3 regions of the Leminorella grimontii genome follow, and region 3 is predicted to be linked to each of the others. Evidence: predicted binding sites of a transcription regulator. Region 3 holds the regulator's gene; each other region holds the start of a gene.
The links. Region 3 encodes CRP, which controls carbon source genes, mostly activating them, when cyclic AMP is high. Its sites were predicted from a motif close to ATGTGANNNNNNTCACAT; they were not measured.
Positions count from the first base shown of each region.

Region 1: the regulator CRP is predicted to act here: its motif matches at 4,170-4,187, upstream of adhE (bifunctional acetaldehyde-CoA/alcohol dehydrogenase).
Region 2: the regulator CRP is predicted to act here: its motif matches at 4,641-4,658, upstream of V8L73_RS06250 (YfcZ/YiiS family protein).

Region 1 covers NZ_CP146357.1:1,675,416-1,683,065, reverse strand. Annotated here, with positions in the region: gene V8L73_RS07995 (TonB family protein) at 1-155, opposite strand, end outside; gene V8L73_RS07990 (YciI family protein) at 561-857, shown strand; gene V8L73_RS07985 (YciY family protein) at 945-1,124, opposite strand; gene cls (cardiolipin synthase) at 1,420-2,880, shown strand; gene V8L73_RS07975 (HI1450 family dsDNA-mimic protein) at 2,915-3,250, shown strand; gene V8L73_RS07970 (YchE family NAAT transporter) at 3,306-3,953, opposite strand; gene adhE (bifunctional acetaldehyde-CoA/alcohol dehydrogenase) at 4,389-7,064, shown strand.
Region 2 covers NZ_CP146357.1:1,281,268-1,288,917, reverse strand. Annotated here, with positions in the region: gene V8L73_RS06285 (hypothetical protein) at 1-402, shown strand, start outside; gene V8L73_RS06280 (hypothetical protein) at 1,473-1,928, shown strand; gene V8L73_RS06275 (hypothetical protein) at 2,017-2,472, shown strand; gene V8L73_RS06270 (hypothetical protein) at 2,469-2,915, shown strand; gene V8L73_RS06265 (hypothetical protein) at 3,015-3,233, shown strand; gene V8L73_RS06260 (phosphotyrosine protein phosphatase) at 3,356-3,679, shown strand; gene sixA (phosphohistidine phosphatase SixA) at 3,737-4,210, opposite strand; gene V8L73_RS06250 (YfcZ/YiiS family protein) at 4,293-4,586, opposite strand; gene fadL (long-chain fatty acid transporter FadL) at 5,002-6,300, shown strand; gene mlaA (phospholipid-binding lipoprotein MlaA) at 6,364-7,125, opposite strand; gene ccmI (c-type cytochrome biogenesis protein CcmI) at 7,166-7,650, opposite strand, start outside.
Region 3 covers NZ_CP146357.1:402,483-410,132, forward strand. Annotated here, with positions in the region: gene argD (bifunctional acetylornithine/succinyldiaminopimelate transaminase) at 1-326, shown strand, start outside; gene V8L73_RS01970 (hypothetical protein) at 382-927, opposite strand; gene V8L73_RS01975 (YccS/YhfK family putative transporter) at 1,059-3,131, opposite strand; gene crp (cAMP-activated global transcriptional regulator CRP) at 3,189-3,821, opposite strand; gene V8L73_RS01985 (phosphoribulokinase) at 4,107-4,976, opposite strand; gene V8L73_RS01990 (hypothetical protein) at 5,055-5,864, opposite strand; gene V8L73_RS01995 (YheU family protein) at 5,836-6,084, opposite strand; gene V8L73_RS02000 (hydrolase) at 6,081-7,061, opposite strand; gene V8L73_RS02005 (ABC transporter ATP-binding protein) at 7,218-7,650, opposite strand, start outside.

The DNA of each region.
Region 1 (7,650 bases), 1.3 Mb from region 3:
ACCGGTTGCGGCTCCGGCGTAGGTTCCGTTACCGCCTCAGGCTCGCTTGCTTCCTGAGCCGGCGTCGCTTCCTCACTCTGCACTGGCGCCGCGAACATAGCGGGATTAACCATCACAACGTTCATGGGGGCAGACTGTTCTTCCTCTGGCAGCATAACGTTCTCTTGAATCGAGGCAAAAACAATGCCGCCAATCAGAGAAGCGTGAAGGCAGACAGAGAACGTTATAGGCCATGAAAAACGGCGAGCTAGAAAGAAACTTTTCAAGAAAGAGCCACTTCAATGTTCAGCTATAGAGTGATATAGGCTGATTTTAAATGAAAATGGTAATGAGATTCAATATCAAATTAACAACGCTTTATAAGAAAAGCGCCCTCTTCATCCACGTCAAGTCGACAATTTTTATTTATCAATCGGTAGGTTATAAGTCAAAAATTGACGTTGATGTTGCGATAAAAATCCCATAACGTAGGTACCGAAATGATATTTGGCGTCCCTCATATCGCCATAAAACTAATATGTATCAAAAAATCGACCGATAACCCTATCGAGGATAATACCGTGCTATATCTTATTTACGCCGAAGACGTTGAAAACACGCTGGAACAACGCCTCGCAGCCCGCCCAGCCCATCTGGCGCGCCTGCAGCAGCTTAAAGATGAGAATCGTCTGATCGTCGCAGGGCCAAATCCCGTAGCCGATAGCGAAGAGGTCGGCGCCGCCGGTTTTTCCGGTTCTGTCATCATCGCCGATTTTCCCAGCCTGTCGGCGGCGAAGGCTTGGGCGGACAAAGATCCCTATATCGACGCCGGCGTTTATAAGAACGTAACGATCAAACCGTTTAAGCGCGTATTCTAATGCTACTGCGGCGGAGTTTCCCTGAGAAATCCGCCGCGTTTTCCTTCCGTTATCAAGTATAAAACCCCTTTCATCGGGGGGCCTTATTTATCCCATGTAGTCCAACGCATACAGCAATGACCGACGCTGACGACCGAGCTCCTTCTCCGACCTGATGTGATGGATGCGGCTGTTTCTTCTCGACTGCCCTTCCAACCAGCGGTGTCGACGCCGCTGAGCCTGACGCAACATGCGCCAGCGTCCAACTTCAGTTCTGGATCTGTGCATAGTGTAAAAAGCCTGATAAAAACAACGGGAGCGCCTATTGTAGCGCATTCAAAGCAGCCCTTAGGCTATTTAAAATCAAATATTGCGGGAGAATGACCTGAAGTGCCGCTCCGATTAAACGGCGAAATGAGGGATAGCGCCGATAATCAGAATGTTAAAACATGTGTTATCCTTTTATAGCGACGCCGGTTTCTCAAATTACGCTGCCTATGCAACGTTCCGGCAAGGAATAAACCATAAGGCGAGAATGAGACGAACTCTCGCGATTTAACGTCAACGGGATAGCAGGCTTTCAATGACCACTTTTTATACCGTTCTAAGCTGGCTGTTGGTTATCGGCTATTGGTTATTGATAGCCGGCGTGACGCTTAGAGTTTTAATGAAGCGGCGCGCCGTTCCTTCAGCCATGGCCTGGCTTTTGGTTATTTACATCCTCCCTCTGGTCGGCATCGTAGCCTATCTGCTCTTCGGCGAACTGCATCTTGGAAAGCGGCGAGCAGAGCGGGCGAAAGAGATGTGGCCCTCTACGGTAACCTGGCTGGCGGACTTAAAAAATTGCCAAAACGTCTTTACTACTCACATAAGCCCGGTATCCGAACCGCTTTTCCAGCTATGTAAGCGCCGTAACGGCGTTCCCGCCGTACGGGGAAACCGCCTCCAGCTGTTGACCAACAGCAGCGACACCATGATTTCGCTGATCCGCGATATCGATAAAGCGGAACACAGCATTGAGATGGTGTTCTATATCTGGCAAAGCGGCGGTCAGGTAGACAACGTGGCCGAAGCCCTGATGGCGGCGGCCCGCCGAGGCGTACGCTGTCGCCTGATGTTAGACTCCGCCGGCAGTATGCACTTCTTTCGGACCCCCTATCCTGCGCTGATGCGCGATGCCGGCATTGAGCTGGTCGAGACGCTAAAAGTCAACGTGCTGCGTGTATTCCTACGCCGCATGGACCTACGTCAGCACCGAAAAATCGCTATCATCGACAACAACATCGCCTATACCGGCAGCATGAACATGGTCGATCCTCGCTTCTTCAAACAGGGGGCGGGCGTCGGCCAGTGGATTGATCTCATGGCGCGCATTGAAGGACCCGCCGCGACCATGCTCGGTTTGATCTACGCCTGCGACTGGGAAATTGAAACCGGCGTCAGGCAACTTCCGCCGCCGCCTAACGCAAACCTGCTGCCGTTTGAAGAGGAGGATGGTCACACCGTTCAGGTTATCGCCTCCGGCCCCGGATTTCCGGAAGAGCTTATCCACCAGTCGCTGTTGACCGCCGTTTATGCGGCCAGAAAGCAGCTCATCATGACAACCCCCTATCTGGTGCCCAGCGATGACCTTCTTCATGCGATTTGCACGGCAGCGCTGCGCGGCGTCGACGTCAGCATCATCGTTCCCTATAAGAACGACTCCCTGATGGTTGGCTGGGCCAGCCGCTCGTTCTTCACTGAACTGCTGGAAGCCGGCGTCAAGATATACCAGTTCCAGGATGGGCTTTTGCATACCAAGAGCGTGCTGGTCGATGAAGAACTGAGTCTGGTCGGCACCGTCAACCTGGACATGCGCAGCCTGTGGCTTAATTTTGAAGTCACCGTATTGGTCGACGATAATGCCTTTGGTGAAGATCTGGCCTGCGTACAGGCCGACTATATAGCCCGTTCGACGCTGCTAAATCCGGAAGAGTGGGCCAAGCGCCCTCTGTGGCAGCGCATCATTGAGCGTTTATATTATTTCTTTAGTCCGCTACTATAGCCGATTATATTCTTGACGAACGGATACCCCATTGATGGACAACGACGACTTTGACCTGAACAACCGTCTTGATGAAGACGAAACGCTGGATCAGGCCTACGACATATTTCTTGAATTGGCGCCCGATAATCTCGATCCCGCTGACGTCCTGCTGTTCAACCTGCAGTTTGAGGAGCGCGGCGCAGCAGAGCTGCACGATCCGTCACCGGAATGGCAGGAACACGTCGATTTCGATTTGAACCCTGACTTCTTTGCCGAAGTCATCATAGGGCTCACCAACGAGCAGGACGAAGTGGACGACGTCTTTGCTCGCCTGCTTATCTGCCGAGAAAAAGACCATAAGTTCTGCCACATTCTGTGGAAAGAATAGCTAAGGAAGATGAAGCAGTAAAAATCGCCCCGTGCTTAAATCTCGGGGCGTTTCTTTAGGCAAGCAGCCCAGGGAATGAAACCTTGATGCCGGTAACGATAAACTCAATTCCCAGCGACATCAGCAACAGCCCCATTATCCGTGTTACCACGTTAATGCCCGTTTGCCCTAGCAGTCGAACCAGCCAAGGGGCCGCGCGAAACAGCAGCCAACAGCAAAAGGCAAAAAACGCAATAGCGATAAAAAAGCCGATGTAGTCCAACCAGGTGTTGTAGCGCGTGCTCCAAACGATCGTCGAACTGATGGCACCCGGCCCCGCCATCAGCGGCAGCGCCAGTGGAACGACGCCTACGTTATCCCTGGCAGTCGTTTCGGTCTTTTCTTGCTTATTCTGCTTATCCTCTCCCAGTTTACCGCTAATCATCGACATGGCGATGGTAACAATCAAAATCCCACCGGCGATACGGAAAGAGTCAATCGAAATGCCGAACAGGCGCAGTATCGTATCGCCAAGAAAAAGAGAGCACCAAAGAATAATGGCGACGGAAAGATTAGCCGTCAGGTTAGTTTTGTCACGAGCCGCCGGAGACTGGTAGTTCGTCATGCTGATAAAAACCGGCAAAATTCCCACTGGGTTTACTAGCGCAAACAGGCCGACGAGAAACTTGATGTATCCTGAAAAATCCAGTGCGGCATGCGCCATCGCTGACTCCGTATAAAGAAGAAAGGGAACAAAAACGCGGCTAATGTAATCGAGTTAGGCATAAAGATCTAGGCTGTGACCCGCAATTACGGAACACAGCCTAGACGCTGCATTTTATCCACTATAGTTAAAGAATGCTGAATAAACGCCTTTTCGATCTCAAAAGCGTTAAATTGTGCAAAAAACGGCATGCTGAATGGTGTCAGCATGCTGTTTTTGTGATTCAGATCACTCCATTACCCCCTCTTAATGGGTAAGCTGTGTTTCATAGCCATTTTGTACATAACTTAGTGGACGTTTTAAAAATTAATTTATTAATAACAAATAGTTAACTTAGGTTTTTTCAGTCAGTCAATCACTATACGGTAATTCTTATCCTGTTGTTAACGCCGCGGTTTATTGACTAAAAAAATTTATCAATCTTAGGAGAGTCTCATGACAGTAAGTAACAGCACTGAATTGAATGCCCTTGTCGCCCGAGTGAAGAAAGCGCAGCGTGAATACGCTAACTATACTCAGGAGCAGGTAGACAAGATTTTCAGAGCCGCCGCGCTGGCCGCCGCCAACGCCCGCATCCCTCTGGCGAAAATGGCCGTTGAGGAGTCAGGCATGGGGATCGTGGAAGACAAGGTGATTAAAAACCACTTCGCTTCCGAGTATATCTACAACAAATATAAAGATGAAAAGACCTGCGGCGTGCTGGAAGAAGACGATACGTTCGGCACCATCACTATTGCGGAACCTACTGGGATTATTTGCGGCATAGTTCCGACAACGAACCCGACATCCACAGCAATCTTCAAGGCGCTGATTAGCCTGAAAACCCGCAACGGCATCATCTTCTCTCCTCACCCACGCGCCAAAAACGCCACAAATAAAGCGGCCGATTTAGTGCTTCAGGCAGCGATCGAAGCGGGCGCCCCGAAGGACATCATCGGCTGGATCGATGAACCCAGCGTGGAGCTTTCTAACCAGCTAATGCATCACCCTGATATCAACCTGATTTTGGCAACCGGCGGGCCGGGCATGGTTAAAGCCGCCTATAGCTCAGGCAAACCGGCTATCGGCGTTGGTGCAGGCAACTCCCCTGTCGTTATCGACGAAACGGCGGACATCAAGCGCGCCGTCGCCTCTATTTTGATGTCGAAAACCTTCGATAATGGCGTTATCTGCGCCTCGGAACAGTCAGTTATCGTCGTCGATAAAATCTATGACGCCGTACGCGAGCGCTTCGCTTCGCACGGTGGCTATATGTTGAAGGGCAAAGAGCTGAAGGCCGTTCAGGAAATCATCCTGAAAAACGGCGCTATTAACGCGGCTATCGTCGGTCAACCGGCGGTCAAAATTGCGGAAATGGCGGGCGTAACCGTACCGGCAAGCACTAAGGTGCTGATTGGCGAAGTGACTAACGTAGATGAATCCGAGCCTTTCGCTCACGAAAAGCTGTCTCCTATGCTGGCGATGTATCGCGCCAAAGATTTTGAAGACGCCGTAGAAAAAGCCGTTAAGCTCGTCGCTATGGGCGGCATTGGCCATACCTCCGGTCTTTATACCGATCAGGACAACCAATCCGAACGCATCAACTACTTCGGCGACAAGATGAAAACCGCCCGTATTTTGATTAATACCCCAACCTCTCAGGGCGGCATCGGCGATCTGTATAACTTCAAGCTGGCTCCTTCTTTAACGCTGGGCTGCGGTTCCTGGGGCGGTAACTCCATTTCTGAAAACGTCGGGCCGAAGCATCTTATCAACAAGAAGACCGTCGCTAAGCGAGCAGAAAACATGTTATGGCATAAACTTCCCAAATCTATCTATTTCCGCCGCGGCTCACTGCCGATTGCGCTCGAAGAAGTAGCGACCGACGGGGCCAAGCGCGCATTTATCGTGACCGACCGCTTCTTGTTTAACAACGGCTACGCCGATCAGATAACCAACGTTTTAAAGCAGCACGGTATTGAAACCGAAGTATTCTTTGAAGTTGAAGCTGATCCAACGCTGAGCATCGTCCGCAAGGGCGCAGAGCAGATGCACTCCTTTAAGCCGGACGTCATCATCGCGCTGGGCGGTGGTTCCCCGATGGACGCCGCCAAGATCATGTGGGTCATGTACGAGCATCCTGAAACCCACTTTGAAGAGCTGGCGCTGCGCTTTATGGACATTCGTAAGCGTATCTACAAGTTCCCTAAAATGGGTGTAAAAGCCAAAATGGTCGCCATTACGACAACCTCTGGCACCGGCTCAGAAGTAACGCCGTTTGCGGTTGTAACCGACGACGCTACCGGCATGAAGTATCCACTGGCTGACTACGCGTTAACGCCGGATATGGCCATCGTCGACGCAAACCTGGTGATGAACATGCCGAAGTCGCTGTGTGCATTCGGCGGCCTTGACGCCGTTACTCACGCGCTGGAAGCCTATGTCTCCGTTCTTGCGAACGAATATACCGACGGCCAGGCGCTGCAGGCGCTAAAACTGCTGAAAGAGTACCTTCCGCAAAGCTATAAAGAAGGCGCGAAGAACCCTGTGGCTCGCGAGCGAGTGCACAATGCCGCAACCATCGCCGGCATCGCCTTTGCCAACGCGTTCCTGGGCGTTTGTCACTCAATGGCTCATAAAATCGGTTCCGAGTTCCACCTGCCGCACGGCCTGGCCAACGCGCTGCTTATTTGTAACGTTATCCGCTATAACGCCAACGACAACCCAACCAAGCAGACGGCCTTTAGTCAGTATGACAGGCCGCAATCACGCCGCCAATATGCCGAAGTCGCCGATCACCTAGGCCTTTCTGCGCCGGGCGATCGTACTGCGGCAAAAATTGAAAAGCTGCTGAACTGGTTAGAAGAAATCAAGAAAGAGTTGGATATCCCAGCTTCTATTCGTGAGGCTGGCGTGCCGGAAGCAGAGTTCCTGGCGAAAGTCGACAAACTGTCCGAAGACGCGTTTGACGATCAGTGTACCGGCGCCAACCCTCGCTTCCCGCTGATTTCCGAGCTGAGAACCATTCTGCTTGATACCTACTACGGCCGCCCTTACGTAGAAGAGTTACAGATTCAGCCCGTTCTGGAAAAAAAGGTTGAAAAGGCCCCAGCTAAAAAAGCTAAGAAATAGCGCATAGCCGCTAAAATAGGCGAAGCCGCCCACTTGGTGGGCGGCTTTTTTATGAGCGTCTATCTTTCATAGCCAAGCAGCGTCCTGCGGTTGTTCATATTCATAGATGTCCCCATGCATAGACTCAAAGGCCGTACTCTACGCTGTCATATTTGAGCACCAACACACTATGGCATTGCGTATTCACCGTGATGATGAGCTTTTAGACCCACACGTTGTAGGATACGGCCTAATGCCAGCACGCCTTTCAATGTGCAAGGTATAAAATAATGGTCGTATTTCCGCCTATGCGCCTCCCTTTATGCAGCGGTTAACGGTGATTTATAGCAATGCTCATAAACCACCAGCCGATTGAGCCCCTTCTTACCCCATGATTGCGCCAGAAAACCATTGGCAGTCCTAACGCGAGTTTACGGGGGTCTATGACATCAACCTACACACGCCTAAACAACCTCAAAGAGCCTGAAAACAAAGGCTTTCATTAGCCTGATACGATATAAATTAAACGAAATATAATAATAAAAATTTTAATATTTTCATTAATATAGTTTAAATGGTGCTTTATGTACGTTATTCCTTTCCAACA
Region 2 (7,650 bases), 880 kb from region 3:
GCGCACCGGGTTTTATGCTATGTGCCGTTGTTTATGCTTATTATGCCGCTCGTTTCCCTTATTTTTATTACCGCTCTTAGCGCGTCCAATACCAACGATCCCTTCGCGTTTATTACAAGATTTTTGTCTCAGGGCCAGTTTGAGTTTTTCCTGATGACTTATGCATTCGGCGTACCGGCTTCTTTTGCTGCAGGAACTATTGCGGCGGTGTTTCGCTCACGGATTTTAAGCAACCTGATGATGATTGCCGTAAGCTGCACCGTTTTGCTGCTTCAGCTTATCATTCTCAACCCAACCTACGTGCCGGAAAACTTTCTCCTGCACTGCTTTCTGACAATTCTGTTCTCTTCACTCATCACCCGGATTATTGTGCGTCAGGTTCTGTTCCGGGTTGCGCGCTGATCGTATTTCTTTCCGGCGATAAGGTAAAAGCAGCGTTACCTTATCGCTTACTTCATCTTCGGCTCACAGAGCCGCGGTAGCCTGTAAAAAAACGGAACGACTTCAACGATAGAATGGAAATATGCGTTACTCCCTATATCATACTTTCTGGTTTACGCTATTAAACCCCGCCGTCACTCTTTTGCTTTTCATGCCGTTTACCCCGTGGAACACGGAACCATTTCTCCAGTCGCTGGCAAAAAGTTATTACGCTTTCAGTATGCCAGCGTTAATAGTGGGAATAGGCTCAGCCTGTTTATCGGTAAAATATTCGAGCTTTCCCTTACGCCGCCTGGCGTCTACTTCCGCATGGGGTGGATTAGTCGCATTTTTTTATTTTTTACTGCGTGTAATGCTTTCATTTACAAGTTCAGACCATTACACAAAAGAGTATGATATTTCCCATGTCAGCCAATTAATCTGCGGCCTTTGCGTAGCCGCTGGCGCAATCGGTCTATTTTCTACCCTATTGATAGCTCTGATTGCGCCCTATTTCCCCGTAGGGAAAAAGAACCGGCCTCAACGACAAACATAATATATCGCCCACTTCATTATCTGTTCACAAAGCCGCATTAACGTGTAAAAAATGGAACGCTCTTACAGGACAAACGGAATATTATGCCAACGCTACGCAGTATGCTGCATCACGCCTTCTGGTTTATGCTTTTAGGCCCCCTGATAACTGCGCTTCCCCTTTTACTTTTAGCCGGTCGCCTCCCACCAAGGGACATGTTCACCATCATTTATTGCCTTGGCGCGATCCCCGCCTTGGTTACGGGAGTTGGCACCTCATTTCTTCCCAAACGATGTTATCAACCTGCTGTATGCCGTATCGCTTTTTCAGCAACGTTTGGCGCCTGTTCGGCATTTATCCTTCTTATCGTGCTATTCGGCATATCGGACGTTTTAAGTGGATTTTCTCGGTCCCCTCTCACAGGGATCATGATGTGCGCCAAGCTGGGAGCATTCCCCGCCGCGCTGCTCTCGCTTGTTATTACTCGCCTGCCCGGTTATTCAGAAAGGGAAAAACGATGACTTTCCGCTACTGTCCTCTGAGCCATGTTTTTGGGTTTACGCTATTTATTTTCGTTATCATCACTTTACTGGCCGTAATATCAACGCTGGTTGATATCGATGAGCTTGCGAAGCTCTATTATATTCTCAGCGTTCCGACGATAATCACAGGAATATGCTCGGCCTGTTTATCAGTAAAATACGCTAATACCCCTTTTCGCCGTCTAGCCACGACATCCATATTGGGTGGATTAATCGTATTTATCTATGTATTAGTATGTTCGACATTTGTATTTACCAGCTCAAGCTATCATCCGGAAGAGTGTGGTATTTCGGGATACAGCCAATTCATCGAAGACCTCACCATCAGCGCGACGCTTGGTGGAATCGGCATGCTTCTGACCTTATTGGCGGCCCTGATTGCGCCCTTTTTCCCCGGTGGGAAAAAGGGCCGACTTCAGCGACAGACATAATTTATCACCAGCTTCATCTTCGGCTCACAGAGCCGCGGTAGCCTATAAAAATAAACGCAACGGTATTCACAGGATAAATAGAAAAACCATGCCAACGCCGCGTCACGTACTGCTTAATGCATTCTGGTTCACTGCCATTGGCCCGCTGTTCGGGCTTGTCGCCTGCATCATCATATTAGAAACGATAGGCAAAACGCCATTTAACGCAATTGGAATACTTATTGAAGAACCGCTTCTTACGATCCTGTTCACCTATATATTCGGTGGCCCTGCTGCCCTGTTAACCGGAATTTTCGCCAGCTTCATCAGCCGTCGCGCCTATCGCCATTACGTCATCATCGCGTTTGGTGCGCTCATATCACTGCCTCTGCCGCTCTTTTTCGGCATGACAACGTTAGCTGGAGATAGGCCTCTAACCTTCTTTCTCTATGCGTTCTCTGGCGCCTTTGCCTCTGCTGGCGCATTGCTGACGTTGATGCATTTACCTTTTCAAACGCAATCCAGAAACGGCTACAGCGTAGCTGATACAGGAGAAGCTCGATGACGCTCGCCTACCGCGCCCTGTGCCACGCCTTCTGGTTTTCGCTGATAGGGCCAATCATTGGCTTCCTATACATTGCTTTTGGCGTAATGCTGCCCGGCAGCGAAGACAAAGCCACAACGGTTTCATTCTTCCCCATTCTGTTTTTTATCAGCTATGCGTTCGGTGTACTTCCCGCGCTGTTTACGGGCATCGGCGCAGCCTGCCTTCCCGCTAGGCATTACGGTTCAAGGCTTCGCCGAACGGCGTTTTGCGCACTATTGGGCGCGATGCTGGCGCTCCTCTTTTTCACCGTCGTGTTCGGCGTTCAGGACGTGCTTATCGGTACGGATCGGCCAGGCTCCCTGTTCCATCGCTTTGCGCTTTACGTTGCGCCGGGAATGCTGTCGGGCGCCGTCATGGCGCTCATCACGCCTAAGGGATTCTATTTTGCCGACAGGCCTTAGGCTGTACTTTTCTCTAAATCGCGCTATGATACGCGCGGCTTAGGCCTCTCTGTATTACCGCGGCTGCTGAACCCGGTAAATTCATTCAGAGAGAACATTATGGACAATAACCGCACGCGGGCCTGGCGGCTCGCACAGAAAAGTCGCAATCGCTCACGCGACAGTCACCCACCCCGCAGCGACTTTCCTAAAGAAAAGCGCTGGAAGCTGATGTATATCCGCTCAAAGAAGCTTGCCAGAGCGGCTCAACTGGGGATGGACTATCCGAGAGTGCGAAGCGGACAGCTCGCCCGCCGCGCGATGGAAGAATATAAGTAATACACAAAATCATTCAAGGTGCGTCGAGGCGGCAAGTGAGGGAATCCCTAGGAGCGTACAAAAGTACGTGACTAGGGTGAGCGAACGCAGCCAACGAAGAGGCAGCTTGAAGGATGAAGTGTATGAATGTTTTATTTATCTGTAGCCGTAACCAATGGCGCAGCCCAACGGCCGAGCAGGTTTGGCGTAAACATCCGGGGCTTTCCGTGCGTTCCGCCGGCACCAGCCGCAACGCCAGAAAGCCCTTAACGCCGGAAATGTTGCAATGGGCCGACGTCATCTGCGTGATGGAGCAAAAGCACAAAAGCCGCATTGTCGCGGACTATCGCCGACTGGTGGAGCATAAGCCGATTCACGTGCTGGATATTCCCGACGACTATCAGTACATGGACTCCGAGCTGGTGGCTTTGCTTGAAGAAGTTGTCGCTCACAGGCTGGGGCTATAGGCAAAAAGAAATGAGAAAAAAGAGATGCTTAACGCATCTCTTTTTTATTGCCTCAGGCTATATCCCTGGCGCCATCATCCACTCAAACCGCCCTCTCGCAGTTTGGGCATCCAGCTCAACGCAGGCAACCGCAGAGGTTGGAAACATCGGCGAAGCGCTCCCTTGACTAAGCTCGGAAACCAGATAGCTTACCAGCGGCAGGTGGGAAACAATCAATACGGAACCGATGCCCTGCTGTGCCAGCACCGTAAGGTAGTCAGCGCACGGCGCGGGGGAGCCGCCGGGGATCAGCGCGGGAAACGTCTCAATACAAACGGCAGAAGGCAGCGGGAATTCGCGGCGCACGACCTCCAGCGTCTGCTGGGCGCGAACGTAGGGGCTAACCAGAACAAATTCAATGCCGTTTGACTGCTCGCGCAGTCGACGCGTCATGTCCGCCGTTTGTTCAACGCCTCGCTCGGTCAGGCGACGGGCAGGATCGCTGTCTGCATGGAAGCTGGCCTCGCCGTGACGCATAATAAACACCCGCATGGTTTCCCTCCTGGCAAAAAAGTAACGCCGGAAAAACCGGCGTTGCTGTAAGTCACATTTGTAAAAATCTTACTTAGAAAAACTAACGCAGCCCGAGCTGGAAAATCAGCGTTTCAGCCTGGCAGCAGAACGTAAAGTCAGCGGTAAGCTCAACGCCGCCGTTAACGTCAACAATGCTGCTCTTAATATCGCAAGGCTCGGACTCAGTGGCGCGCGCTTTTTCCGTCAACATGTTCAGCATCTTTTCCGCTTCAGCGCGGGACGCAAACTCGCTTTTATAGGACGCCGTCAGGTCGGTATTGTCCATCACTGTCCCTACGTCAACGCAGCAGCAGGCGGCAGTTTCCTGAGCATTGCACTTTAATGAATCTGACATCTCTTTTCTCCTCTATGTAAGGCGGAACAATCTCCGCTTTACGGCTAAGCTGTTATGAGATCTGGCTCAAAAATCGATGATTTTCTTTATACTACGCCTTCCTCTCACGCGATGCATGAATTTTACCATTTATCCCCGCTTAACGGCTACCGCCTCCCCTTCGCTTAATAAACGAAAGTCATTTATTTTATTGATTTATATTGATTTTAGTTAACAACCAGGTGCGTTACATAAAGCGACCATCGGCCTGTTGATAAAAAGCGTTCTCTACTTCAGCGGTTACCACATCAAAATCTCCGCTAAAAACACGCTTTTTAGTCAACTGGTCTAATCTGTCAGCCCTTTAATCCTCCCTAAAATGCGCGCTTCGATTATTACAATTCGTAATAATTCTTATGATTCGTTGAGATTTTGTATGTTTCTAAAAAAGAATTTGAAGAAGTCTATTCTGGCGATTGCCGTCGCCAGCCTTTCGAGCAATTTGTACGCATCCGGTTTTCAGCTGCAAGAATCCTCCGCTTCCGGCCTGGGCCGCGCCTTTTCCGGCGAAGGAGCCATTGCCGATAACGCCTCTTCAGGCAACCGTAACCCGGCCTCGATGACAATGTTCGATCGCGCAACCTTTTCCGGCGGCGCCATCTACGTTCAGCCAGAGGTAGAAATCACCGGCACGTCGCCTCAGGGCAACGACATGCACGCCAACGATATCACGCCTAACGAATGGGTTCCTAACCTGCACTTCGTTCTCCCCATTAATGAAAAATGGGCGCTGGGCGCTTTCGCCACCAGCAACTACGGGTTATCAACCCATTTTAACGACGAATACGCCGCAGGCCCTCTGGCGGGCACAACCAAGCTGCAAACGGGCAACTTCAACCTGAGCACGGCCTACCGCGTCAACGAACACTTCAGCCTCGGCCTTGGCGCTAACGCCGTTTACGCCAAGGCGAAAATCAGACGCTATGCGGGCGAAAGCGCCAGCGGCGCCATGCAGCCAAACTCAACCGTCGCCTACCTGCACGGTGACGAATGGGGCTATGGCTGGAACGCCGGCATGCTGTATGAAATCGATAAAGACAACCGTATCGGCCTAAGCTACCGCTCGAAGATCGATATCGATTTTAAAGGTACGTACAAAAGCGATCTGAACAGCCGCCTCAACGGCTATCAGCCCATCACCGGCCTGCCCTGGGGCACCGACGGCTCCTCTCGTTCCGGCAAGCTGACGCTGACTCTGCCTGAGATTTGGGAGCTGTCCGGCTACCACAAAGTCGCGCCGAAGTGGGCGATGCACTACACCCTAAGCTACACCAGCTGGAGCGAGTTCGAAGAGCTTAAGGCCAAAGACAGCGACGGCAACGTTCTGTTCCAAAAGCATGAAGGCTTCAGGGACGCCTACCGCATGGCGCTGGGAACCACCTATTACCACGACGAAACCTGGACCTGGCGCGCAGGCATCGCCTTTGACGACAGCGCGGTTCCCGCTAGCAACCGCTCTATTTCAATTCCCGATCAGGATCGCCTGTGGCTAAGTATGGGAACGACCTATAACTTCACGCCGGATGCATCGGTCGACGTTGGCGTCTCCTACATGCACGGCCAAAAGGTCAAAATCAGCGAGAAGCAAAACAACTCGGCAAACAGCCCGGTGTATCACTTCGAATCTGAAGGCAAAGCTTGGCTTTATGGCGTTAACCTGAACTATACGTTCTAAGCCGCTTTCTGTGCTGATGATGCAAAAAACCCGTCTTTCGACGGGTTTTTTATTGAATTTACGTTACTCTGAGTCGATGTCGTCCAACTGATCCTTAAGCGCTTCGGCGTTCGGATTGTTTTCCTCATCAATCTTGCCGCCGTTAGCCAAGAAGTCATGACGCTGGAAGTAGGCTTCACGCACGAAGATATATGGATCCGGCGAGTTGGCCAGCATCTGATCCTGATCGAGCAGCTGAGCGCGGCTTTCAATGCCTTCTACCGTCCACTTGCCGACCGATCCCCAGAAGGTGAGCCAGCTTAACACCGGATAGGCATAGTCTACATAGCCGCCGCCTTCGTCGCGCACGGTCGCAGAACCGTAAGCGGGCAGAACAGCGTATGGCCCGTAGGGCACGTTATAGTGGCCAAGCACCTGGCCGAACTCTTTATTGTAATCCTTCTTCAGCTTGTCGTTAGACATGCCCGCCACGTCCATAAAGCCGCCCATCCCCAACAGGGTGTTGACGAAGAAGCGGTTGAAATGGCGGAAACCGTCGTAAATGTTTCCCTGAAGAAAGTTGTTAACCATCGAGGCAGGTTCACCCAAGTTGCTGGTGAAATTGCTCAATCCGCTGCGCGCCGGCTGCGGCATATAGTCGCGCCAAACGACGGCGACAGGACGCACGACGTACGGATCCATATAGTTGTAGTTAAAGTTGAACATGGTGCGGTTAAAACCCTCTAGCGGGTCTGGCCGCGTACCGTCTTCGTTCAGGCTGCCGCTGTTAACGCAGCCCGTCAGCATCGCTGCAGCAAATACACAACTGACCAATCGGCTTTTCATTTTCTTCTCCCTCAAATGCTGGCCTTGATAGCCACAGCGCTTACTGTTCAATTCGCTCAATCGTAACGTCCACGCTCTCTTTGCCGGTGAACGAATAAACGCGACTCTCTCCAATCATCCGCCGTTTATCCGCCTCATCACCGCTGGTAACGGTAGCTATTATCTTTACCTGTTTCAGGCCGGAAAGCAAACGGGAGGGCATCATCGCGTTACTGTCGTCCAGCTCGACCTTAAGCGGAAACGTTCCTAACTGTAACTGCTTTACGGCTACCGGAACGGTGGACTTACCGTCGGTCACCGCAATCAGCACGCCGCCCTGAGCCGGCAGCTGGGCCGCTACGTCAGGCGAAACGGAAATCGTCACGCCCAGGTGAACGCCGTTGGACGTTACCTGTGACTTGGCGTAGGCCAGACTTTGCCTGATAACGTCAGCGCCTTTGGCGTCCGGCGGCATCAGGGTCAAAACCTTTTCCCAAGCGGCGATAGCTTCGTTAAAGTTCCCTTGCCCAAAGGCGTTCATCGCCA
Region 3 (7,650 bases):
CGCCGGAGGTGCTGTCGGGCGTGCAGGCGCGCTATGAGTTTATCGTCTCCCGATTGGCGGAAATCAACCGGCGCTACGCCGCGTTTGCCGACGTGCGCGGGCTGGGGCTTTTGATCGGCGCGGAGCTTTCGGATGAATATAAAGGCATGGCCAGAGAATTTTTGGCGGCGACGGTGGACAACGGCCTTATGCTACTTAACGCCGGGCCTAACGTGCTGCGCTTCGCGCCTTCGCTGGTTATCCCAATGGAAGACCTGAAGCAGGGTATGGATCGCTTTGAAAATGCGGTGAGGCAGATGGTCGACGGCAAAATGGATAAGCCATGATGCCGTAATCAATGAACAGGCTTCCGGTTGACAGGGAAGCCTGTTCTCTTTATTGCTATGAAAACAGCGCGAGGCAGTACTTATAGAGGGCCTTTAGCGACTCGGACGGGAGATATTCATCGTGATACTGTTCATATGTCGGATCGATGCTTTCATCCAGCGTCATGCCGAAAAGGTGGCGCCCAAACTGTTCACAATTTTTTATTTCTTCTCCTTCAAATAAGGCGCTGAGTTTTCCCTTGCTGACTTTTCGTATCCAGACGAATTCTCCTGCGGTTCCTAAATTAACCCTCCCGTCAAAATGAAAATCGTGGCTGGTATAAACGGAAATATCTTCGCCTGCGGCGCAGTGGATACGCTTTCCTATTTGATTGACAATAATTCTATTTCCCGTTTCTTCTCTTACTTCCCGTCGTATCACTTTTAGTGCGAAGTCTTTTTCGTCGGGGCGGCCATCTTTTTTAGCGTCGGCGGTACCGCCAAAAAGCATGGGGCACCCTCTGGCAAAACCTTGGTTTTTTAAACCTAGCAGGATGAAGTCATCATTTTGGTTGCTTCTGGGATTTGTATCTAAAATGACGTAGTTTTTTGTGCTCATCATAAAACTCCTTGGATTTGTGATAAAAGGTGCCGTGTGATGAGTAAATTTAGAGGGTAGGAGGGCGCCGCCATAGCCGACGTATGGCGTAAAAGAGCGGGAAAGGCTGCCTAGGGCGTTAGGCTTGCCGTTTGCTATTCATCCCGCAGCCTGCGCTTAAGCCAAATACCGTGGTGGGGACGCTGCTGCCACGCCAGCGACGAAATGGTGTGCATGGCCTTCAGGTGCGACAAAATGCGTTCTATGTGCCTTTCCATCGAGGTTTCCGGCATTTCATCATTGGGTTCGGCGATAGCCATCATGCTGGTGTCGCTGCTGGGGCCGTCGTATTCCAGCCGCTGCTGACAGATTTGGATCAGAATTTCACAGGAGTTTAAGTAGCTTTGCGCCAGTTCGGGCGTTAATACGTACTGATCGCGAACGATCACCGTCATGCCGTTAAGATGCTCGACGATAAACTGGCTGTGGGTGATCCAAAGGCGCATGTCCGTCAGGTAGCGAGAGTTGAAGCCTGGCTCCTGCATAGCTTGGTTCAATGCGGTAAACAGCGCGTTGTGGGCCTGATTCATCTTCATCCTTGCGTACGACAGCGCGGTGGCGTCGTCCGTCTGGGCAAACATCTGCCTTAGATGATTTTGATAGGCTTCCAGCGCGCTGTGGGCGTTTTTGCGCAGCTGGCCGCTTTGCCACTGGGGCCATAGCCAGATGGTTCCTGCGAATACCAGCATGCAGCCAATCACCGTATCCACCAGCCGGGAAAGCAGAAACTCCATGCCGCTACCGGCGATAATCTGCAGCGTATATACGGCGGTGATGGTAAAGCCAACGACCGCAATGCCGTAGTATTTTCGTACCGCCAGATAGGCGGCAAGGGTAATCGCCAGCATCAACAGCAGCATGACGTATTCAGGGTACTGTAGCCGCAAGATGAATGCGCCGACGATGATGCCGAACAGCGTACCGAGAGCACGGTGCTGAATACGGATGCGGGTGGCGTTGTAGCCGTTTTGGCTGACCAGCATGACGGTCAGCAGTATCCAGTACGGTTTTGGCAGGTTGAGGACCATGCCAATCGCGCTGCCTGCGGCCAGCGTAACCCCCAGGCGCGCCGCGTTGCGAAGCGCGGCGGACTTCAGCGAACAGTAGCCTTTTAGCGCTCGCCAGAACGGAAGCCGGTTCTGCGACGGCATCAGGCTGCGGTTGTAAAGCGGCCGCTGGTGGCTGAGCAATTGGGCTATGCGGCTGAAGTGGTAATAACAAAACGCGCCGACCGGATTGTCGGGATGCTGATTGGCGATTTTTTCCAGCGCGGCCAGCTCGTGCTCAATAGAAAATGGCTTGGGGCGTCGATGGTAGAGAATATCGTCGGAAAGGGTTCTAAGCTGTCGGCTGATGATCCTGGCGTTGTGGCGGATAACCGCTTCCGCATGGCTTTGCTCTACCAGCCTTTGCACTTCGTCAGGCTGGTGCAGGCTCACCGTGATGTGCTCTTGCAAATCGAGCGCAACCTGAAAGGCCTGCATCAGGCGCTGATGGCGCGGGTGCTTCAGGTCGGTGATCATATAGAGCTGTTGGTAGATGAGCGTAATGCTGTCCATAACCTGCTGCTGGCGGCTCAGCAGCGGCGGCAGCGCCGTTTCCGGATCGGTGTGCTGAGTCAGCAGGCTGTATTTGGCTTCAAAATAGTCCGCGAGCTGGCGGTAAAGCAGGCTTAGGGACTCCCGCATCGGCTGTTCCTGCCACAGGCGAAACCAGACGTAGGTAAACAGCCCATACCAGAGCGTGCCGATGATGAACAGCGCGGGCGCATACCAAATGGGCATGGTGTCCACCAGGCTTAGGGTGAAGATACCGGCGACCAGCGCGGCGGGCATCAGACGTCCGTGTAGGGGGCTGATTTCCGCGGTCACGCCAAACAGTATCGCCATAATGAACATGCAGGCGGCAAGCGGAATTGAAAGGTCGAGAAACAGCTGCAATAAAAAGCTGCTGCCGGCAAACAGAGCGCCGCCAATGGCTAAACGTTTAAAAAATCGTTTGTGGGGCGTATCCAGACCGCCGATGTTGCAGCAGGCCGGGACCAAAGAAAGCATAAAGCCGGTACGCAGATCGTTTAACAGCCAGAACAGCAGGATAGGTAGGCAGAGAACCAGCGTTTGGCGCAGAGCATAGTTAACTTCAGGATGATAGATAACGCGGCGCCACATACGCTTCCGTAGTAGATAAAGCGGGCACCACGCTAAAGCGCCCGCCTTGTAGAGTAGTTAACGTGTCCCGTAGACGACGATGGTTTTACCATGCGCCGAAATCAGGTTTTGATCTTCAAGCATCTTCAGGATGCGGCCGACCGTTTCGCGAGAGCAGCCGACGATTTGGCCGATTTCCTGACGGGTTATTTTTATCTGCATTCCGTCTGGGTGGGTCATCGCATCGGGCTGTTTAGCCAGGTTCAGCAGGGTTTGAGCAATGCGTCCCGTGACGTCAAGGAAGGCAAGGCTGCCCACTTTCTCTGAGGTGACCTGCAGGCGGCTGGCCATCTGTGCCGACAGGCGCATGAGAATATCGGGATTGACTTGAATCAGCTGGCGAAACTTTTTATAGGATATTTCCGCCACTTCACAGGCGGTTTTCGCTCTTACCCATGCGCTGCGTTCCTGGCCTTCTTCAAACAGGCCAAGCTCACCGATGAAGTCCCCTTGGTTGAGGTAGGAAAGAATCATTTCTTTACCTTCTTCATCCTTAATGAGAACGGCTACGGCTCCTTTGACGATGTAATAAAGCGTCTCCGCCTTCTCTCCTTGATGGATAAGAGTGCTCTTGGATGGGTATTTATGGATATGACAATGAGACAAAAACCATTCAAGAGTCGGGTCTGTTTGCGGTTTGCCGAGAACCATCTGTTGTTATCCTCTTTGTTGTCACTACCTAAAACAGCAAAGCGAGAAGCCTGCCGAAAAAATCCTACTCGCTCGAAACCGCCAGAAAGGCTCGGTGAGCGCTATTATAGCCGATGCGTGAAAGAATAGAGAACGTTTGTATGCATCAGCTTGAGCATAACCTAATTTATGGACTTCTACACCGTAAGCTTTTAACACAGCTTGAGGCAAGAGTCTTGTTCCTCGTTACTAAAATGCGGGGCGTCTGGCGTATTGCAGCGCCATTCGCCTATTTTTACGGCATTATTATTTTAGCGGCTTACCCTGCAAAAGCTGCTGAATCAGCGGGGTAATAATCAGCTCCATCGCCAGCCCGACTTTTCCCCCCGGAATTACCAGCGTATTGGTTTGCGAAATGAACGATCCCTGCAGCATGGCCAGCAGATAGGGGAAGTCTATCCCGCTGAGCCCGCGAAAGTGAATAACCACCAAGCTTTCATCGAGGGTGGGGATGCTTTTGGCCGAAAAGGGGTCCGAGGTGTCTACCGTAGGTACGCGCTGGAAGTTGATGTGCGTGCGGGAAAACTGCGGTGTGATGTAGTTAATGTAGTCGTCCATTGAGCGAACGACGGAATCCAGCACCGCCTCTCGCGAATGCTCGCGCTCGACGGTGTCGCGAATAAGCTTCTGTATCCATTCCAGGTTGACGATAGGCACGACGCCGACCAGCAGGTCTACGTGGCGCGCTACGTCGTGCTTTTCAGTAACGATCCCGCCGTGAAGGCCTTCATAAAACAGCAGATCCGTACCGTCGGGTAGCCCGCTCCAGGGCGTAAAGGTGCCGGGAAGCTGGCGATAGGGAACGGCTTCGTCATAGGTATGCAGGTACTTACGGGTGCGGCCTGAACCGCTTTGGCCGTATTCGGCAAATCCGCTCTCCAGCGCAGCGAAGTCGTTCGCTTCCGGGCCGAAGTAGCTGATGTGGCGCCCCTGCTCTCTGGCCCTGCGGATTTCCGCGTCCATTTCTGGACGGGTGTAGCGGTGATAGGCGTCGCCGTCGATGCGAGCGGCGTTAAGGTTGAGCTGTTGGAAAATTTTCCGAAACGCCTGACTGGTGGTGGTGGTCCCCGCTCCGCTGGAGCCGGTAACGGCGATGATGGGGTGCGCTGCTGACATAGGCCGAGGTCCTTGCGTTTATTATTGTCGTTTGAGCATAGCCTAGTCGGCGATGCGCGGGAATATGGATAAGAACGTTTAAGCGTGGTTATCTACATTATTAAATACGCTCGACCATGCGGCGGTTAGCGCAGCATACTCGTCATTGGAAAGCTGCTCGCGCATAGCGAACGCCATCGCTGCATGTAAAAACGCTTTTCTTGCCGCGCGCCACTTGGGCGTAAGCGCCTCTTCCGTTTCTCCGTCTTCGATAATCTGGATAACGGCATCACTACCTTCTTGCTTCTTGGCTTGTAGTTCCAACAATTCGGCAATCAGATGAAATCCTCCATTTACGGGGGAGCTTTCGTCATCATCGCGTCCCATTGCGCTGAGCGTCATCCCGTCCTTGTCGTCATACTGATGTTGCCGGGGAAACGCTAGCTGGCTGTCCCAGAGTACCCAAGCTTTAGTCCATGCAGAGTCGGCGTCGGCGGATAAATTGTTCTGCAATTGCTCGGTCTGCTCAGCCGTTACGGCAGAGATCTGCTGTAGCAATATCACAATGTCTTGGCCGTAGTCGCCAAAAAGCATTGCTAGCGGCAGCGGTTCAAGCAGCCTGATGGCGCTTGCTCGCCAGTAGCCGGGGTTATCAATCAATCCGGACATATCCCCAAGCGTGACGACCTGCGCTCGCCACAGTTGGCCGGGCCAGCAATCGGCAGTCACGATGATGGAGATTATTTTCCGATCGACGATCTCATATGGCGGGCCTTCGTGAGCGTTTTGGATCACTTGGCCCAATGCATAGGGGAGATCGTCTTTTACACTGCCATACCAGTAACCAATTCTTTCGGCTTCTTCGGCAGGTTCCTTTATCTCAGTATTCAGGGGGATATTCCGTTTCATTATTGTCCTTAAACTGCGCTTTCATCATGATATTCACGGTCTCATGCAGTTGCGACCACACCAGCACCGCTTCGCCGCTTTTGAGCAGGCGCTTCACGTCCTCGACCTTCTGCGGTAAAGACTTCTCCTGCTCGCCGTAGTCGGTGCCTTCTCGCAGAACGAAAGACTCAATGATGGCTTCCAGCGTATCGGGATTAACGGACTGCCAGGGAATAATCATGACGTGCTCTCCAGGTAGGGCGACAGCCACTGCGGAATGCGTTTTTCCAACCACATTTCGGGCTTTTTCCAAGTGCCTCCGACAAAGCCTACGTGGCCGCCGTGTTCGGTAAGCTGGTATTCGATATTGCTTGGGAGCCGGGTTGGGTCCGGAATGACTTCCGGCGACATAAAGGGGTCGTCCTTGGCGTGCACGATAAGAAGCGGAACTTTGACGTTGGGCAGCATTGGCAGCGCGCTGCATTGATGATAGTAGTCCAGCGCGTTGGAAAAACCGTGCAGCGGCGCGGTTATCGCATCGTCAAAGGCCTGTAGGGAGCGGATGCCCTTCAACTCTTTTTCCGTCAGCGACACCAGCTGCGGGTAGCGTTTTTGCTTACGCAAAACGCTTTGCTTGAGCTGGCCGAGCAGGTAGCGGTGGTATATGCGCGACGATCCCGTTGCTAAACGCCGCGAACAGGGCGCCAGCATCAGTGGCGCGGAAACGATGACGGCCGCCTGCAGCGGCGCCCGTTCGCCTTCTTCCGCCAGATAACAGGCCAGCATGTTGCCGCCCAGCGAGTAGCCGACGGCGGCGGTTGGCGCATCGCCAAAGCGCTCCCGAAGCCAGCTGAGGAAAAAACGCGCGTCCTGCGTTTCCCCTGAATGATAGGCGCGGGGCGCCAGGTTCGGTTCGCCGCTGCAGCCGCGAAAGTGCATGACGACGCCTAGCCAGCCGAGACGCCGACAGGCTTCCAGCAGTCCGTGCGCATAGGGGCTGTAGAAGTTGCCCTCCAGCCCGTGAAAAATGACCAGCCGCGGCCTGTGCGCCGCGCCTTCCGGCGCGTCGCTCCACGCCAGATCGACAAAGTCGCCGTCCGGCAGGTCGAGGCGCTGCCAAACCGGGGACAGACTAATGCGGCGGCGAACGAGGCGCGGTAAAAGCGTCTGCAGATGGGGATTAGCGGTTCCACGCAGCGGCTGAAAGTCGGTGTTCATCGTATGATTAAATTTGTCAGGAAGTTATGCGATCAATATCACACCGTGTGCGGGAATGGAATGATGCAACGCCTTTTGATTGCGAGGCATGTCGAGATTTTATAAGGGATGGGGAATACAGGAACGCGCCAGGCCGCGCGCTCCCATTTATTTTTACTATTCGCTTTCCTGATTAAAAAGCGTCGTCATTTCTTCCAGGCGCTCCTGCTGTTCCAGCCAGTTCATTTCATGCTCCTCCTGAGCGGATTTTAGCGAAACCTGCTGCTGTAGCAGCTTGGTTAGCTCAGCCTTTTTCTCGGGCTCATAGATAGCGCTGTCGGACAGCGCCTGCTCTACTTCTCCCAGCGCCTTGCTCACTTTTTCCAGCTCTTTATCGAGCTTTTCAATCGCTTTTCTGACGGGCAGCGTTTGGGCGCGAAATTCGGCTTCGCGGCGCTTTTGATCTTTACGCGACTGGGCGCTGTTGCCGTTCTGCTCTGACGGCTCGCCGCCCTGCGGCTGGAGATCCTGCTTTTGCAGCTCGGAAAGCCAGCGCTGGTAGTCGTCCAGATCGCCGTCAAACTGCTCAACGCGGGCGTCGTGCACCAAA